Regions from separate parts of the Halochromatium sp. NSM3 genome, predicted to be linked through region 1. Evidence: predicted binding sites of a transcription regulator. Region 1 holds the regulator's gene; the other holds the start of a gene.
What was found. The regulator FNR, encoded in region 1, switches genes on or off when oxygen is low (the NO sensors DNR and NnrR bind a similar motif). The targets are predictions, from matches to a motif close to TTGATNTANATCAA.

Region 1 (9,268 bases):
CATCGATCGAGGAGCGATTGGCCTTGTCGAAGGACGATTTATAGATAAAGGGGATGCCCAACCGAGCGGTCAGCTCCTTGAGCTGCCCCGCCGTGTCCTGCGCCAGTGTCTCGCTCTCGATCACGCACGGCCCGGCGATCAAGAACAGCGGATGCTCGAGGCCGACCTCGGTGCCACAGAGCTGCATCAGACCAGCTCCTGCGACCCTTCGGCGCGCAGCAGTTCTGACTGCGCGGCGGGGTTCTCCCCTACGTTCGCATCCGGGTCCGCCTCCTCTGGGCGCTCGTCCAGCTTGGCCGACGGGCGCCCCTGCCGCTGTTGATAGGCCAGGGCCGCCTCGAGGAAACCGCGAAACAGCGGGTGGCCGTCGCGTGGCGTCGAGGTGAACTCGGGGTGGAACTGGCAGCCGACGAACCAAGGATGGTCCGGGATCTCGATGATCTCGACCAGGCGCGAGTCCAGCGACCAGCCCGAGAAGCGCATGCCGGCATCCTTCATCGCATCACAGTAGCGATTATTGAACTCGTAACGATGGCGATGGCGCTCACGCACCTGTGGCGTGCCATAGGTCGCGCGCGCCAGACTGCCCGGCTCCAGGCGGCAGTGTTGTCCGCCGAGACGCATGGTGCCGCCCTTGTCGGAGTCCGCGCTGCGCGTCTCGCGTCGGCCCTGCTCGGTCTGCCATTCGGTGATCAAGGCAATCACCGGATGCGGTGTGTCGGCGAGGAACTCGGTGCTGTGCGCGCCTTCGAGCCGGGCGACATTGCGCGCGTACTCGATCACGGCAACCTGCATGCCGAGACAGATGCCGAGGTAGGGGATGCGTTGCTTGCGCGCATAGCCGACCGCAGCGATCTTGCCCTCGATCCCGCGCTCGCCGAAACCGCCGGGCACCAGCACCGCATCCAGTCCATCGAGGCAACCGGGGCCTTGGGTCTCGATCTCCTCGGCGTCGAGGTAGCGAATCTTGACCCGGGTTCGGGTGTGCACGCCGGCGTGGATCAACGCCTCGGAGAGCGATTTGTAGGCCTCGGTCAGCCCCATGTACTTACCGACCATGCCGATAGTCACCGCCTCGCGCGGATGCTCGAGCCCTTCCAGTACACGCTGCCATTCGGAGAGATCGGCCTCGGGCACCTCGAGTCGAAACTGGTGCACTACCAACGCATCCAGCTCTTGGGCGTGCAGCAGCATCGGGATGCGGTAGATGTGATCGGCGTCGATGGCCGAGATCACCGCGCGCTCGGGGACATTGGTGAAGAGCGCGATCTTACGCCGCTCCTCGTCGGGCAGATCGCGTTCGGCCCGACAGAGCAGGATGTCGGGCTGGATACCGATCGAGCGCAGCTCCTTGACCGAGTGCTGGGTCGGCTTGGTCTTGATCTCGCCGGCGGCTGGGATAAAGGGCACCAGCGTCAGATGCATGAACAGCGCGTTGTCGACCCCGAGTTCGACGCGCATCTGGCGGATCGCCTCGAGGAACGGCAGCGACTCGATGTCGCCGACGGTGCCACCGATCTCGACGATGGCGATGTCGGCATCACAGGCGCCGAGCCGGATCGCATCCTTGATCTCATCGGTGATGTGCGGGATCACCTGCACGGTGCGACCGAGGTAGTCACCGCGGCGCTCCTTGCGGATCACGCTCTCGTAGATCTGACCGGTGGTGAAGTTGTTGTTGCGCCCCATGCGGGTGCGCAGGAAGCGTTCGTAGTGACCGAGATCGAGATCGGTCTCGGCGCCATCATCGGTGACATAGACCTCCCCATGCTGAAACGGGCTCATGGTGCCCGGATCGACATTGATGTAGGGGTCGAGTTTGATCATGGTCACCTTGAGACCGCGTGCTTCGAGCAGCGCGGCCAGGGACGCGGACGCAATACCTTTGCCGAGCGACGAGACGACGCCGCCGGTAACGAAAATATACTTGGGCATGACCTGAACAGGCAGACGACTTGGGTCCAGATAGGATACCCCTCTCAAGGTAGCAAAATGGCCCCAACCTCACAATTCGCACCGTGATCAAGCGCGCACTTCACAAGTCCCCGGTCGGTACGTATACTCGGTGATGTTCGTTACTCTACGGACCTCCACTCGGTTCGATGCGGGGCCAAACTCGAATACCGTGCGAGCCGGGATGGATCGATTCACCACCCTTCGGAGCATCACCAAATGAATAAGTTTGCAAAGGTTATGGGTATCGCCGCCATCGCCACGAGCGCGGCCTTCTCGATGAACGCTGCTCAGGCTTGGTGGGGGGGTCCTGGCTACGGTGGCCCTGGCTACGGCAACGGCTGGGGTGACGGTATGGGCGACATGTTCAGCGACATGGTCGGCGACGGCTACGGCGACTTCAACATGAGCATGAGCGGTGGCGGTCGTGGCTACGGTCGCGGACGTGGAAATGGCTATGGTCGTGGTTACGGCAACGGCTATGGCTATGGCCATCCGTATGGCTATGGTGGCGGCTACCCGGGCTACGGCTACGGCGCCCCCTACGGCTATGGCGCGCCTTACGGCATGCCCTATGGTGCTCCGATGGCTCCCGCCGCACCGGCCGCTCAAGAAGCCAAGTAAGGCACGGTCCACGACTGCTGCCTAAAGCCGCGCCTCGGCGCGGCTTTTTTGTATCAGGGCGAGCACCACTCCAAGGTCCCCAAGCCGGGTCGACCTTCCCTTTCCGAGGTTGTCTGAACCCCCTCCAAACTCCATCGAGCCAGACGCGACGGTTGGCCGCCACCGGCGCGCGCGATCGAAAAGCACGCTCGGGACAACCCGATCCATCGCCTCTCGGCCTCACGGGCGGGCCCTTCGGGCTGACGGACCTCGGAGCACGTATTTCATCGCGCAGTACGCGTGTATGTAAATCATATTGACGCTTGATGCATGTCAACTTGAGTTGCAGAATACAACCAAACCACACACTGGAACCTTGCCTTGACTCAGCGAAAAGTAATCTCGTTCGACACGATCCGAGTCGCCTGCAAGAACTGCTCTCTGTCGCAGCTCTGTCTACCGATGGGCTTGGCGCCGGAAGATGTCGAGCGACTCGACTCGATCATCAAGCGCTCCCGGCCCCTTCATCGCGGTGATCATCTGTTTCGTGGCGGCGAGCGCTTCCGCTCGCTCTACGTGGTCAAGACCGGCTCCGTCAAGACCTACGCGCCGAGCGAGGAAGGCGGCGAGCAGGTGCTCGGCTTCCATCTCCCTGGCGAGATCATCGGCCTTGATGCGATCGACAAGTCCTGCCATGCCTGCTCGGCCAAGGTGCTTGAGACCTCGGCCATCTGCGAGGTGCCCTTCCAGCGCTTCGAGGAGCTAGCGACCTCGATCCCCTCGCTGCAACACCAGATGTATCGGTTGCTGAGTAAGGAGATCGGACAGGATGCCGACATGCTGCTGCTGCTCGGCAAGAAGAACGCCGAGGAACGGCTCGCGGCCTTCCTCACCAGCATGTCCAGCCGCTTGAGCAAGCGCGGCCTCTCGCCGACCGACTTCTACCTGAGCATGTCGCGCCATGAGATCGGCAGCTATCTCGGCTTGGCGGTCGAGACCGTGAGCCGCCTTTTCACCCGTTTCCAGGAAGATGGACTGCTGCGCGTCGACCGCAAACATGTCGAGCTGCTGAATCTCCCAGCGCTGGAGATGATGGCGGGCTCCGCGCCCTCCAGCACGCATAAGCAACGCTCGAATTGAGCCCCCGAGGCTCGGGGCACAAGACCTAGCCTGATCGTCACACACCAGGGGCCGAGCGCCCACCAATGCCAGCGTTCAGGCCGTGCGTGACACCGTCCGCGCGTTCTCGTCGGTCAGCGACAGCCAGACACAGCCACTGGCGCTCGCGGTGCCAATCGCCTGCAGACGATCGCGATGCGCCTCGAGTTCCGAGTCGCTCGCGCGCACCACGCGCAGCGCGGGCCTATCCGCTCGTAGGCGCCTTGGGCGAGCCTCCGCTTCGGCGCGCGCGCCCTGTTGACCTCCACTCGCGTCACTCCCGAGCGCCAGTGCCACCTGCCCACCGGTCATCGCCAAGTAGACATCGGCGAGGATCTCGGCATCGAGCAATGCCCCATGCAGATCCCGGCGCGCGTTGTCGATCTCGTAGCGCCGACAAAGGGCGTCGAGGCTATTGCGCTGCCCTGGATGGCGTTGGCGCGCCAAGCCCAGGGTGTCGACGACCGTGCAGAGATCCTCGATGCGCGGCGCATCAGCGCGCCACTGCCTCAACTCGTGATTGAGGAAGCCGATATCAAAGGCCGCGTTATGGATCACCAGCTCGGCGCCACGAAGATACGCGATGAGTTCCTCGGCGATGTCGGCAAAGCGCGGCTTATCCGCGAGGAAGGCATTCGAGATCCCATGCACCGCGACCGCGCCGGCATCGATCTCGCGATCCGGTTGCAGATAATGGTGGAAATTGGCCTTGGTGAGCCGCCGCTCGATCACCTCAACGCAGCCGATCTCGATGATCCGATGTCCCTCGCTCGGCTCGAGCCCGGTGGTTTCTGTATCCAGTACCAGTTGTCGCATCCGGTTTGCTCCCACGTCAACGAGGCTCAGCCTCGCTTTGAAAGGCCCTTGGGAATGCCCTTGTTGGCAAGCTGATCGGCACGCTCGTTCTCGGCATGCCCGCTATGCCCGCGCACCCAGTGCCAACGCACCCGATGGCCGGCGAGCGCCTGATCCAAGCGTTGCCAGAGATCTTGGTTCTTGACCGGGGTGCGCTGTTTGGTCATCCAGCCGTTGCGCTTCCAGCCTTTCATCCAGCGCTCGACGCCATCGCGCACATAGCGTGAGTCGACGGTCAGGATGACCTCACTCTGGCGCTTGAGCGCCTCTAGGGCCTGGATCACGGCCATCAGCTCCATGCGATTGTTCGTCGTCTGCGCTTCACCGCCAAACAGCTCCTTCTCGTGTGCGCCATAGCGCAGCAAGGCTCCCCAGCCGCCCGGCCCCGGATTGCCCTTGCAGGCCCCGTCGGTGAACACCTCGACCGCTGGTGTTGGTGTTGGCGCCTGTGTTGGTTCCGGTGTTGGCGCGGGCGCTTGATGCTGGCCCGCAACCTCTGCTGAACGGCTATCGAGCATGGTTCGTCTCACGAGCGGTGGGTTTCATGGCTCCTCCAGGTAAAAAGGCCGGACGAGGCTTCCAGCGTTGGCGAACGGGGGTCGACAGACTCACCCGCTTCACGGCCCGAATCACATACACACCGCCAAACACCGGCCACCAGCGCGCGCCCGCTTGCTCCAGCCCCTCGAGACGGCTGTGATAGGCTGAGCGCAGCGGTGGCCGAAACAGTAGCCATTCGCGCACCTCGAGCTGAAAACCAAGCAGATCGAGCCAGTCGCCGAGCCTGGAGGCCGTCAACTGATGACCGCACCAGGGAACGCGCGGCTTGCGGAAGACCCCGCGCATCAGCCCCCAGGCGCTCAACGGATTGAAGCCGATGATCAAGATGCGCCCTTCCGGGATCAAGACGCGCTCAGCCTCGCGCAGCACGGGTTGCGGGTGCTCCACGAAATCGAGAGTGTGCGGCAGAAGCACTGCATCGACACTGGCCGCCGCAAGCGGCAATTCACTCGGGCGCGCGCGCAGTGGCGAACCGCCCCCCTGTGCGTAAGGCTGCTCGCCGAGGACCACCCGGGTCCGGATCCGGCTGCGCTCGAGCACATCGCCGAACTGCCCGCCACAGCCGATCTGCACCAAGAAGTGGCCGAATGAGTTCTCGATCATGCGTTCGACGCAAGCGCTCTCGGCGCATGCCACCCGACGGCCGATCGGCGTCTTGTACCACTTAGCGAGCACCTCAAGCGGCTCGCCATCCTGCTGTGAGCAGGATCTCATCGGACGCTCGCCCCTAGGTGAAGGTGCGAACGACTGGCACACCTCCGGGGTTTCCCGTATATTTTGGCCGCTAAGCGCATCAAAATAAGAACAAAGCGCATCATCTTCACATTCCAGCTGCTGCGTCATCTCTTATGCCAAGTGCTCTCCGCACCCCTCTGCTCGCCTATTCCGCCTCCAGCCTAATCCTTTTACTGAGCGGCTGCGCGACTCAGCCCACCGGTGAAGACAGCACCCTCCCGCAAAGCTTTTCCGTCTCGGCCCGTGAATATGGCTATGTGAGACCCGCCGTCGATGTCAGGGTCATCGGCCGGGCGCAGGGTACAAGCAGCAGCCAGCGGCATCGCTTCGCGCGTTCGGGCGACGACCTCTGGGATCGGGTTCGGTATGGAGACAGCCTGGGCGTGACGCCGCATGCGCGGATCGAGCGCGCCCTGCACAGCCTCAAGCGCAACCCGGATTATCTCACGGATCTGACCCGCCGAGCGCGACCTTATCTGCATCTGATCGTTGAGGAATTAGAGCGCCACGGCTTGCCCGCCGAACTCGCCCTGCTGCCCGAGGTCGAGAGCCGCTACAACCCGCATGCCATCTCGCCGAAAAGCGCGACCGGAATGTGGCAGTTCATGCCCTACACCGGCGTCGAGATGGGCCTGAAACAGAATAGCTGGTATGACGGACGCAACGACATCCTGGCCTCGACCCGAGGGGCCATCGCCTATCTGCGGCAATTAAACCAAGAGTTCGATGGCGACTGGGCGCTGGCGCTGGCCGGCTACAACGCCGGACCTGGCCGCGTGCGCGCCGCGCAGCGCGCGAACCGAGCCGCTGGCAAACCCACCGATTTCTGGTCGCTCAATCTGCCCGCCGAAACCGAGCACTATGTGCCAAAGCTGCTCGCGATCGCCACGCTGATGCGTGAGCCCGAGACGCATGGCCTGGAGATGCCGGTGATCGCCAATCAGCCGCGCCTCGAGATCGTCGAGGCAGGGCAACAGATCGATCTCGCGCAAGCGGCACAGGCCTGCGGGGTCACGGTGACTCAGCTCAAGCAATTGAATCCGGGCCTGAAGCGCGGCAAGACCTTGCCAGGCGGCCCACATCTCGTCCTCGTTCCCGCCGGTACCGGCGACAAGCTACGCACGGCCTTGGCCAAGGCCGGCAAACTCGCGGAACCCAGTCTGGCCGCGACCAAGCAGCCTTCAAGCACGGCAGGTGGCGACAGCTAGTCCCGCGTGCGCGGCTAGGGAATCCCGAGTAACTTATGCAGCTGTAGGCCGAGCCGCCATTGCGGATGGGCCTGGCAGTAGGCGAGCGTCTGCTGGGTATGCTCGGCCAACCTTGGGCCGTCCATCGGCTGCAGGAAGAACTCGGCGAAGTCGAGCTGGGCGAAACGCTCCGGTGGAGCCGCTGGCTGCGGGAAGATCAGCTTGAGTTCATCGCCGGTTTCGATCATCAAGGGCGCGTCCGCCTTCGGGCTGACGCAGAGCCAGTCGATCCCGCGCGGTGCCGGTTGCGTGCCGTTGGTCTCGACCGCGACCTCAAACCCGCGCGCATGCAGGGCATCGATCAGCGCCGCATCCAGTTGCAACAGCGGCTCGCCACCGGTGCAGACCACATACCCCCCATCGGCGCGCCCCTTCTCCCGCGTTGGCCACTGCCGCAGGATCTGCTCGGCGAGTGCCTCAGCGCTCTCGAAGCGCCCACCACCGGGGCCATCGGTACCACGGAAGTCGGTATCGCAGAAGTCGCAAAGCGCGGTTACGCGATCGCGCTCCAGACCTGACCAGAGGTTGCAGCCGGCAAAGCGACAGAACACCGCAGCGCGACCACTGCGAGCGCCCTCGCCCTGCAGCGTATAGAAGACCTCCTTGACCTGGTAGACGGACGGCATCGGCCTTGGCCTTCAGAGCGGTAGCACCGCCGCCGTTTGTTGCGCCGCTTGTTGTGAAGGCATCGTCTCCCCATTCGCCCCCCAGCGCGCGCCCCAGCTTGCCCCCCAGCACAGCAACACCCCGCAACCGGGCCGCTCGGTGAGTTCAAGCCGATCCGCTTGCGGCAGCGCCTCGGCGATGGCCTCGCGGATCCAGCAGGCGAGCCGCGCGGTGCTGGGGTCGGAAAGCCCCGTCAGCCCGTTCAGCTCATGATGATCGAGCTGCGCATAGACCGGCTTGAACAGCGCCTTCACATCGCCGTAATCGATGGTCCAGCCGCGCACCGCGTCCAAGGGCGCTGTGAGATGCAGGCGCAGCAGATAGCTATGCCCATGCAGACGGCGGCGCGGATCACCGACCGGCGCCCGTCCGAGGCGCAACGCGCCCTCGAAGCGCATCTCCTTCCAGATACGATAGTCCTGGCCATCATAATGACAGCCGGCGGTGGCGGTCTCGTACACACTGACCAAGGACAGCGCCGGCAGTCTGGGCTTGAGACGCCGCCAAATCCAAGCCGCAAGCAGTTCGCTGGTTGGATTCTCTAGCCCCGGTAGATCGTTCAGGCAACAGTGGTCGAGTTCGGCGTGCAGCGGCGCCCAGAGCGCGCCGAGCTGGTCGTCATCGATGCCCATGTGCGCGGCGGCGCCGGGAAGCGCATCCGACTCCCGCGCCAGTTCCTGCTCGGCATGCAGAATGACCTCGAACCCATGCCCATGCATGCGGCCGCACGGATGGTCGGGCGGCACATTCACCAACCGATGCGCGGCCTCGAATCGGAATCGGCGCCAGACATGGGCATGGGCGCGCCGCGTCCTTGGGCCTGCGTCATCGGCGCCAAGGCGCAGCTCGACGCCCTGCTCGCCGGTGCTCTGGATGCCGACCTGGGCGATGCCTGGCAGCGCGTGCCGGTGCTCCAGTTGCTGTTGCACCCAGGCCGCTAGATGCTCGTCGGTCGGCACCGCCAGTTGTTCATTGAGATCGGTGTAATCCAGCGCCTCGACGCTGTCGCGCAATGCCGCAGCCAGGGCCTCGGTTTCGGCGCCGTCGAAACCGCCCCAAGCGGGCGGCAGCTCGGCCAGGACGCGCGCCTTGAAGCCATGACCATGCAGGCGGCGCGCGCGATGCCCCTGTGGCAGCACGGCGACGCGGCGCGCCGCCTCGAACGAGGCGGCGGCTTGATAATAGAGTCGTTCGGTCATCAGCCCGACTCCGCGAACCGCTGCCACAGCGGATCGGCGAGCCCGGCCTCGGCAAAGCCCTTGGCCCGCAGCTGGCAGGAGTCGCAGTGGCCGCAGGGGCGGCCATCGGCGCCGGGATCGTAGCAGCTGCTGGTGAGTCCATAATCGACCCCGAGCGCGCTGCCACGGCGGATGATCTCGGCCTTGGTCAGGGTCATCAACGGCGCGTGGATACGCAGATGTTGGCGGCCCTCGGCGCCCGCTGCGGTGGCCAGATTGGCCATGCGCTCGAAGGCGGCGATATACTCGGGG
Region 2 (9,268 bases), on a different contig from region 1:
GGGTCATCGAGATCACATAGGCGCCGAACACCTGCTCGCTGATCTCGGCGCGCATCCGCGCCATCGACTCGAACACCTCCAGGGTCTCGCGCGTCTCCGGGGTCAGGGTGCCCTTGTCGATATGGAAGGGATGCGGATGACCGATGGCCTCGGCGAGTGCGACCAGCTTCTGCTCCTCGCTGAAGGCCTCGTAGAGGGGCGCGCCGGCTTGGCGCGCGAACAGCTCGATCACCGCCTCGGTGTGGCGCGTCGATTCCTGGCGCACATCCAGATGCACCAGATGGAAGCCAAAGCTCTCGACCAGTCGGATCAGGTCCTTAAGTTCGCCATCGGCGGCGTTGGCATCGCCGTGGCTGATCAGCGAGTCGCGGATCAGATAGAGATCCTCGAGCAGCTCGCACTCGTGGGCATAGCCTTCCGGCAGGATCTCGGGGTTCTGATCGTCATCGATGCGCGCGCGCACCCGCGCCAGCGTGGTCTCGAGCCGATGCCTGACGATGAACAGCTTGCGTCGATAGGGCTCGTGGAAATAGCGCCGATGGGTCTGGCGCATGGTGTGCAGCCAATAATCCTCGTCATCGTCCAGCGCATCGAGGAACGGCGCCGAGGGCTGCACCAGCAGGCTCGAATGGCTGAGGATGCGCGATAAACGCTGGACCCGCGCGCTGTATTCCTCGAGCACCAGCTCGCAGTGCATGCGCACGGCCAGCTCGGTGGTCTCCGGCTTGACGAACGGATTGCCGTCGCGATCGCCGCCGATCCAGGAGCCGAAGCCGACGAAGCTTGGCACCGTCACCCCGCTCTCGATCCCATACAGGCGCCGCACCGCGCGCTCCAGGTTGCGATAGACCTGCGGCAAGGTCACGAACAACGACTCGCGGAAGAAGTACAGCCCTTGGCGCACCTCATCGGTCACCTGCGGCTTGTGCACCCGCACCTCATCGGTCTTCCAGAGCACCTGAATCTCGCTCAGAATCTGCCCTAGGCGATCCTGCTGCTCCTCCTCGTTGAGCTTGTGGCGGTGCAGATCCAGGGTCAGCAGGAAGATGCGCCGATGCGTCTCGAGCGTGGTGCGGCGCTTGGCCTCGGTGGGATGCGCGGTGAACACCGGCAGATAGGCGAGTTCATTCAACAGTCGCTGCAGCCCCGCCGCATCGATGCCATCGGCATGGAATTGGCGCAGGGTGTGGTCGAACGAGCCGCGCCAGAGCCGCCCGCCAGCGCTGACCAGCGAGCGCCGATGCAGAAAGGCGTGCACATCCTCGACCAGATGCGCCAGGCTGAAGTAGATGGTGTACGCGCGGATCACCTCCGAGAGCGTCTGCGGGTCGAGACCGTTGATGCGCTTCATCAACTTCTCGCGCAGCTCGGGGTCGTCTGCCTCGCGCAGCGTCAGGAAGCCTTCGCGCAGGCGTTCCACCACCACCAATACGCGCTTGCGGCTGTGCTCGCGCAGCACCTCGCCGAGCAGGGTGGCGAAGAGCGCAATATCACGCTCGGAGCCGGACAGGGTCTGGGTGTCGTTCATCACGGTACAGCTAAAAGTCCTTGACGTATCTGCGCGGAGTCTACCCCGGCACCAAGCCAATGAAAACCGACCAAACCATCCGGCGGCGGATGGCGAGCAGAGATCAGCGCCGCGTCAGCCCCGGCGTTCGGTGCTTGTCGAGCGGCCTGGGTTGCGTCTATGGTCGTATCGTGCATCGCGCGTCCTTGGCCATCCGCCGACGCGCGCGTTCGGACCCGAGACGGCCCTACATGGCTTTCGTCATCGCTGTCACACCATCATCCATCAATGGAGAGTCTCAATGCGCCCTAGCAACTCGCTCACCACTGCCCTCGCCGCTGGCCTCACCACCGCCCTCATGCTGGGCAGCGCCCATGCCGAGGTGCAATCCAAGGCCGTCAGCTACGAAGACGAAGGCGTCCCGCTGACCGGCTATCTGTACTGGGACGATGCCCTCGAAGGCGAACGGCCCGGCATCCTGGTGATCCACGAATGGTGGGGCCTCAACGACTACGCGAAGCAGCGCGCGCGGATGCTGGCCGAGCTTGGCTACGTCGCCTTCGCGGCGGATATGTACGGCAACGATCAGGTCACCGATCAGCCCTCGCAAGCGCGGGAATGGATGCAGGAGGTCACGGTCGATCCCGAACTCTGGCGCCAGCGCGCTGCGGCTGGCCTCACTCAACTTAAGGACGTCGATGAGGTGAACACGGAGCAACTCGCCGCCATCGGCTACTGCTTCGGCGGTGGTACCGTGCTACAGATGGCCTACGGCGGCGCCGACCTCGATGGCATCGTCAGCTTCCATGGCTCGATGCCTGCGGCCCCAGAGGAGAGCGCCGGCAAGATCGCGCCCAAGATCCTCATCCTGCACGGCCAGGCTGACAGCTTCGTCGCGCCCGAGGTGGTCACCAACTTCCAGAACAAGCTCGAGGAGGCCGGCGCCAACTGGGAGATGGACATCTACGGCGGCACGCGCCACGGCTTCACCAATCCCGATGTCGGCGACTACGGCATCGACAACCTGCAATACAACGCGCAGGCCGACGCCCGCTCCTGGCAACGCATGCAAGACTTCTTCCGCGAACTCTTTGCCGACTGAGCGATGAAACACTGGTTATGGCTTCCCGTCGTCGTGATCCTCTTGGATCAGGCCAGCAAATGGCTGGTTCTAAGTGCCCTCACGCCCTATCAGGTGCTTGAAATCCTGCCCAATATACATCTCACCCTCATGTTCAACAGCGGCGCCGCGTTCAGCTTCCTGGCCGATGCCGGCGGCTGGCAGCGCTGGCTGTTCGCGGGCTTCGCGGTGGTGGTCACGATCGCGCTCGTGGTCTGGCTGTTGCGGCTCCAGGCAAACGAGCGTTTGCTCGCCGTCGGTCTTGGGCTGATCATCGGTGGCGCGATCGGCAATCTGATCGATCGCGTGGTCTTCGGTCATGTCGTCGACTTCATCCAGGTCTACCTGCCCGTGATCCCGCTGCGGCTCTTCAACCCTTGGCCGGCGTTTAACATTGCCGATAGCGCAATCAGTCTCGGCGTGGTGCTACTGTTGATCGAAACCGTTCGCGGCGAGCGCCATCGACAGCCTGCAGATGGCTGAGATGTACCCGCCGAACCAATCACCCCGGAGATGACATGAAGATCGCCATCCTATCGCGCAACCCGAAACTGTACTCGACACGCCGACTCGCCGAGGCGGCGCGCGAGCGAGGTCATGAGGCGCGCGTCATCGACGCACTGCGCTGCTACATGAACATCACCTCGCACGCGCCATCGATCCACTACAAGGGCGAAAACCTCAGCGGCTTCGACGCGGTGATCCCGCGCATTGGCGCCTCGGTGACCTTTTACGGCACTGCGGTGCTGCGCCAGTTCGAGATGATGAACGTCTACCCATTGAACGAGTCGGTCGCGATCAGCCGCGCGCGCGACAAGCTGCGCTCGCTACAGCTGCTCTCGCGCCGCGGCATTGGCCTGCCGATCACCGGCTTCGCCCATACCCCGGACGATATCGATGACCTGATCAAGATGGTCGGCGGCGCCCCGCTGGTGATCAAGCTGCTGGAGGGCACGCAGGGCATCGGCGTGGTGCTGGCCGAGACACGCCAAGCCGCCGAAAGCGTGATCGAGGCCTTCCTCGGCCTCAAGGCCAACATCCTGGTGCAGGAGTACATTCACGAGGCCAAAGGCGCCGACATCCGCTGCTTCATCATCGGCGAGAAGGTCGTCGCTACTATGCGTCGCCAGGCCAAGCCCGGCGAATTCCGCTCCAACCTGCACCGCGGCGGCAGCGCCGAGCTGATTCGCATTACCCCCGAGGAGCGCTCCACGGCGGTGCGCGCGGCCAAGATCATGGGACTGAACGTCGCCGGCGTCGACATCCTGCGCTCCAACCATGGCCCGGTGGTGATGGAAGTCAACTCCTCGCCTGGGCTCGAAGGCATCGAGACCGCCACCAACAAGGACATCGCCGGTCAGATGATCGACTTCATTGAGAAAGACGCCGTTGCCGGCAAGACCCGTACCCGTGGCAAAGGCTAGCAGCGCGGCCTCCGGACTGCGTATCGGCGGACAACTGGTGCGCGCCGGCGAACGCCGGCGTGTGGACCTGCCGCTGCCGAGTCTGTTCACCCAAAATCCGGTGGTGCTGCCGGTGCATGTATTGCACGGGCGCCGTCCCGGTCCACGGCTCTTCGTCACTGCCGCTGTCCATGGTGACGAGATCAACGGCATTGCGATTATTCGCCGCCTGCTCAGCAGCACTGCCTTGCGCTCGCTGCGCGGCACGCTGCTGGCGGTGCCGGTGGTCAATGTCTACGGCTTCGTGCGCCACTCGCGCTATCTGCCCGACCGACGCGACCTGAATCGCAGCTTCCCCGGCTCCGAGAGCGGCTCGCTGGCCGGCCGGCTCGCGGCGACCTTGATGAGCGAGATCGTCGCCGACAGCGATCTCGGCATCGACCTGCACACCGGCGCCGCCCACCGCGAGAACCTGCCGCAGATCCGCGCCCGTGTCGAGACCATCGGCATTCCGGATCTGGCGCGCTCGTTCGACGCGCCAGTGATCCTCGATGCCGACCTGCGCGACGGTTCCCTGCGCGCGGCGGCCGCCGCGATCGATGTACCGGTCCTGCTCTACGAGGCCGGCGAGGCGCTGCGGTTCGATGAACTCTCGATCCGCGCCGGCGTGCGCGGCATCCTCGCCGTGATGCGTCACCTCGGCATGATTCGCGACCAGACCCGCCGCCAGCGCTCACCGCACCCACCGGTGATTGCCCGATCTAGCGTCTGGGCACGCGCGCACACCAGCGGCATGCTGGGCTTCGCGCGTCCGCTCGGCGCCTGGGTCGAGAAGGGCGAGCGCCTGGCCACCGTGGCCGACCCCTTCGGCAATGGCGAGGAGACCATCACCTCCCCCACCGCCGGCATCGTCATCGGCCGCATGAACCTGCCTCTGATCACCGAGGGTGAGGCGCTGTTCCACATCGCCCGCTTCAAGACCGATGCCGTGGCCGACACCGTGGAGCACTTCCAGACGCTGCTCGAGCCCGATGACCCCCTCTCGGAGCCCATCGACTGATGTGCCTGCTCAGCTGAGTGCCTGCTCAGCCGGACGCCTCGAATGCTGCATGATCACGCCGGACAGCGGCCGGCATAGGCCAGACTGGAAGGCCGGACTGGAGCGCCCGCCCCTTGGCGAGCGAGGCGCTCCAGCGGTGCTTATTTGGACGACTCGCTCGCAGCCGGCGCGGTGGGTGCTGGATACCCATAGCCCGGATAGGTATAGCCGTAGTAGGGCACGGCCCCGTAGGCATAGGGATAGCCGCCATAGTAGCCCGGATAGCCACCCCAATAGCCGGGATAGCCATATCCATAGCCCGGACCATACCAGGGGCCGCCCCAACCATTGCCCCAGCCGGGACCCCAGCCATCGCCCCAATTCCAGGGGTTGAACGGTCCCCAGAAGGCATTCGCGGAGCCAGCGCCGAAGAGAGTGACGCCGGCCAGACCAACAGCAAGCAACAGACGCTTCTTGATGAGCATGTTCTGACCTCCGCTCATTGAGATGGTCGATCAAGTGAACCGGCTCAACGGCGCCGGTCCGTGTTCAGCTTATCCAGGCTGTGACAGGGGTTGTTTGATGAAAGTCAATATTTGCCGGTCATCCTTCCACGAAGGAGCGCAGAAAGGCCTCCGCAGAGAGCGTCCGTGGCAGCCGCCGTCCGCTCGGACCGGGCCGCATGGTGATGACTTGGCGTGAATGCTCCGGACCAGAGCTGACGTGGATCGGGTGGTCCGCGCCATGGTACTGACCGCAAGGATCGTCCAGTGCTGGCGGAGCAGTCCGCACACGCTTCAGTCGGAGCCCATCGATCTCCCAGCGATGCCGCGCCAAGATCGCATCCAGCTCCGTCGCTGTCGGTCCGTAGCCGGAGAGATCGATCAGACCGCGCGCAGCGCAAAGTGCTGGAAGGGTACTGATGGCCAGTGCTCGGGAAGGTGCCGGAGCCTGTCTCGGAGATTGCCGTCACGCAGATGCGTGGGCTGGCACTGCTGCAGCACATAGTTGCGCACGCCGGCATCAGCCAGGTGCTGCATTAGCTTTTGCAGATAGCCATCGTCATCGAGCCCCGGCATCGGCGTGGTGCGAACCTCGAGCGCGACGCCAGCCGCAAGCAGCAGCTCCAGGCTCCGCCAGGCGGCTTCGCCGGAGCCGGGCACGCCGGTAACTGCGGGATAGTCCTCGGGCAGGGCCTTGATATCCAGTCCAACCCAGTCGAGCAGCGGCAGCAGGCTGCGCAAGCGTTGCGGATAAGGACCACCAGTGTGCAGCCCGACCTTGAAGCCGAGCGCACGCACCAGGGTCATCGCATCGGCGAGTGCGGACTGCGCGGTTGGCTCGCCGCCACTGAAGACCACCGCATCGAGCAGGCCACGGCGAGACCTCAGGAACTCGAGCACCTCGGCCCAGGTGATTGCCTCCCGCCCGTTTTCCTCGGGCGCGGCATCCAGCAGATGGCCGTTGTGGCAATACGGGCAGCTCCAAGGACAGCCTTGGCAGTAGACAACAGCCGCTAGCTCGCCCGGATAATCGACGCTGGTCAGCGGCGTCAGTCCGCCGAGCCTTAGCGCATTGGCTGCGGGCCGAATCTGGAGCTGAGGCCGGGTCATGGCCGACCGTCGGCTGGCCGTTGTCTCGACCTCATCTGACAGCTGCTCAAGCAGCCTCACGCCGAGTTTCGCCTGAATGGGCTTCTTCGGAGTGCGTCTCTCCGGAACGCTGATGCGAGCGTTGGCCCAAGCCCTGGCTCGCTTGGTGATGGATTGGGTTCTGGCTCAAATCCGGGCGAGCCGCAGGCCGCTCCTGAAAATAGGTGCGCTCCTGATGTTCGGCCTGCTTGCCGCGATTGAAGGCCGAGACCGGACGGTGGTAGCCCATCACGCGGGTCCAGACCTCGCAGCGGGTGCGCTCTTCGTCGCGCAATTCGATGGTTGGCTCAATCGTGGTCTCTTTCATGTCGTACTCCAGTTGATATCGATGATGCGGCCTGCCCGTCGGCCGCTGCTATTCGGTCAGCCTTGCTCTAGGTGCGTAGTTGTCCCAGCGAGGCAAGCCGTTGTCGGTGCTGGGATCAGCGCCGTCGATGGCCCGCACGGCCGATGGACCGCACGGAAGCGACTCAGGCCGTCGCCGCTTGCACCTCGGCACGCTTCTTTTCGATCAGCTCGGCATCGCACTTGGGACAGAACTCGTGCTCGCCGGCGAGATAACCATGGGTTGGGCAGACCGAGAAGATCGGCGTCACCGTGATATAGGGCAGCCGGAAGTTGGTCAGTGCCCGATGTACCAGGCGCTTACAGGCATCGGTAGAGCCGATACGCTCGCCCATGTACAGATGCAGCACGGTGCCGCCGGTGTACTTGGTCTGCAGCTGATCCTGCGCCGCCAGTGCTTCAAAGGCGTCGTCGGTATAGCCGACTGGCAGCTGCGAGGAGTTAGTGTAATAGGGCGTGTCCTCGGTACCGGCCTGGAGGATGCCGGGGAAGCGCTTCTTGTCCTCACGGGCGAAACGATAGGTCGTACCCTCGGCCGGTGTCGCCTCTAGGTTGTACATGTGGCCGGTCTCCTCTTGGAACTCGACCATCCGTGCGCGCACATGATCGAGCAGACGGCAGGCGAAGGCGTGCCCCCACTCCGTCGTGATGTCGTCGGTATCCGCCGTGAAGTTGCGGATCATCTCGTTGATGCCGTTCACCCCGAGCGTACTGAAATGGTTGCGCAGGGTGCCGAGATAGCGCTTGGTATAGGGAAAGAGTCCGGCGTCCATGTGGCGCTGGATCACCTTGCGCTTCAACTCCAGGCTCTTCTTCGCCAGCTCCATCAGCTCGTCGAGCCGTCGCAGCAGCGCGGCCTCATCACCACGATGGGTGTATCCGAGTCGAGCACAATTGATGGTCACCACCCCGAGCGAACCGGTCTGCTCGGCCGAGCCGAACAGCCCATTGCCGCGCTTGAGCAGTTCGGATACGTCGAGGCGCAACCGGCAGCACATACTGCGAACCATATTCGGCTCCATGTCGGAGCTGACGAAGTTACTATTGTGGGTGAGCAAGTCGTTTGCCAACAGGAAAAGGTGGTCGTCACTCTCAATCTCGATGTCCACCATCGGCGTTAGGTGCGGCGTGCGCTCGATCTTGACAATCGCGTCTTGGACGCAGCCCTTGCGCAGTTCCCCACAGAAGAACCACAGACAATCATTTTCCGCATCCCGGACCCGAAAATAGGCATCCTTGCGGTATCGGTAATGCGCGCCGTAAGTGCCGTCTACGGCTTCGGCACGAGCGATGATCCGGTAGCCGCAGGCGGTCTTGCCTTGGCCCTCGGTATAGCGAATCAGTGCGCGCTTGCGCTCGATCCGGAAGCCGACCCGCTCGACGAACAGCCGCACGTTGCGCTCGCCGGTGATGATGACGGAGCCGGTGCGCTCATTGAGCCGGCCCGCAATGGACAACATGGTCAACAACTCTAAGACCTGCTGCAGCAGGCGCGGGCTCCTGGACGTGAATGAGATAACCGAGGTGGCATTGCGCGTTGCAACAGTACCATCCGTGTCGAACAGGCCACGCAACAGGGCGCCGATCTCCGCATCGCTGCGGTGGTACAGGATCTCCGGCACGCGCTTGTCCCAACAGGTAGTCAAGGCCAGCCCCAAATGCTCCAGCCAGTCCGTAAGCATCACGGAGGCAACAGCGCTCGTCTTGCAACTCAGCGACACGCCGCACTGCGTCACGGAGGGCTGCAGATTGAACTTGCGAACGAGCACGTCGGCGAAGAAATCCAGGATCTCCGTATCTGCATTCGCCAGCGAGACGCGCCCCCGGCGCAGCGACCCGTCGCCCAGGAGCTGCCCCAGCAGCTCGCAGATTTCAACATCCAGATCCTCTGGGAGGCGCACACTATCACTCAAGGTGGTCTGGAAGCGCGTCCGCGCGAAACTGAAGGGTACGAGCGGCTGAACTTGGCGCGGTCTTGGCTCGATGCGGCAGAACGCAGGCGCCGTAGAGAGTTCGGCCAGCGTAAAGAGGCGATCCTGTTCGTCGTAGAGTCGGAACAGGCGCTCGTTGCGACGCTCGAGCCGCAGGCCCGTCTCAAGCGCCAGCACACAGTCGTCCACGAGCAGGGCATCACCCAGGTTCAGTGCCGCCGCCGCCTTGAGACCATTGTTGGTCGGGAATCGATGATTATCAGAGCAACTG

Region 2: a site for FNR is predicted at 5,649-5,662, ahead of AC54T3_RS12810 (sulfur globule protein CV3). Genes of this name have one in related genera too.

What each region holds. Positions count from the first base shown of each region.
Region 1 is NZ_JCAQIA010000031.1:20,121-29,388, reverse strand. Features, by position in the region: gene kdsA (3-deoxy-8-phosphooctulonate synthase) at 1-187, opposite strand, end outside; partial or broken gene pyrG (CTP synthase) at 310-1,935, opposite strand; gene AC54T3_RS12960 (sulfur globule family protein) at 2,173-2,577, shown strand; gene fnr (fumarate/nitrate reduction transcriptional regulator Fnr) at 2,938-3,696, shown strand; gene dnaQ (DNA polymerase III subunit epsilon) at 3,772-4,530, opposite strand; gene rnhA (ribonuclease HI) at 4,557-5,087, opposite strand; gene AC54T3_RS12940 (methyltransferase domain-containing protein) at 5,077-5,844, opposite strand; gene AC54T3_RS12935 (transglycosylase SLT domain-containing protein) at 5,979-7,073, shown strand; gene queE (7-carboxy-7-deazaguanine synthase) at 7,088-7,738, opposite strand; gene AC54T3_RS12925 (6-pyruvoyl trahydropterin synthase family protein) at 7,751-8,977, opposite strand; gene queC (7-cyano-7-deazaguanine synthase QueC) at 8,977-9,268, opposite strand, start outside.
Region 2 is NZ_JCAQIA010000030.1:26,767-36,034, forward strand. Features, by position in the region: gene ppc (phosphoenolpyruvate carboxylase) at 1-1,528, opposite strand, end outside; gene AC54T3_RS12790 (dienelactone hydrolase family protein) at 1,809-2,609, shown strand; gene lspA (signal peptidase II) at 2,613-3,110, shown strand; gene rimK (30S ribosomal protein S6--L-glutamate ligase) at 3,146-4,051, shown strand; gene AC54T3_RS12805 (succinylglutamate desuccinylase/aspartoacylase family protein) at 4,038-5,090, shown strand; gene AC54T3_RS12810 (sulfur globule protein CV3) at 5,231-5,554, opposite strand; gene AC54T3_RS12815 (anaerobic ribonucleoside-triphosphate reductase activating protein) at 5,954-6,682, opposite strand; partial or broken gene nrdD (anaerobic ribonucleoside-triphosphate reductase) at 6,867-7,028, opposite strand; gene nrdD (anaerobic ribonucleoside-triphosphate reductase) at 7,192-9,268, opposite strand, start outside.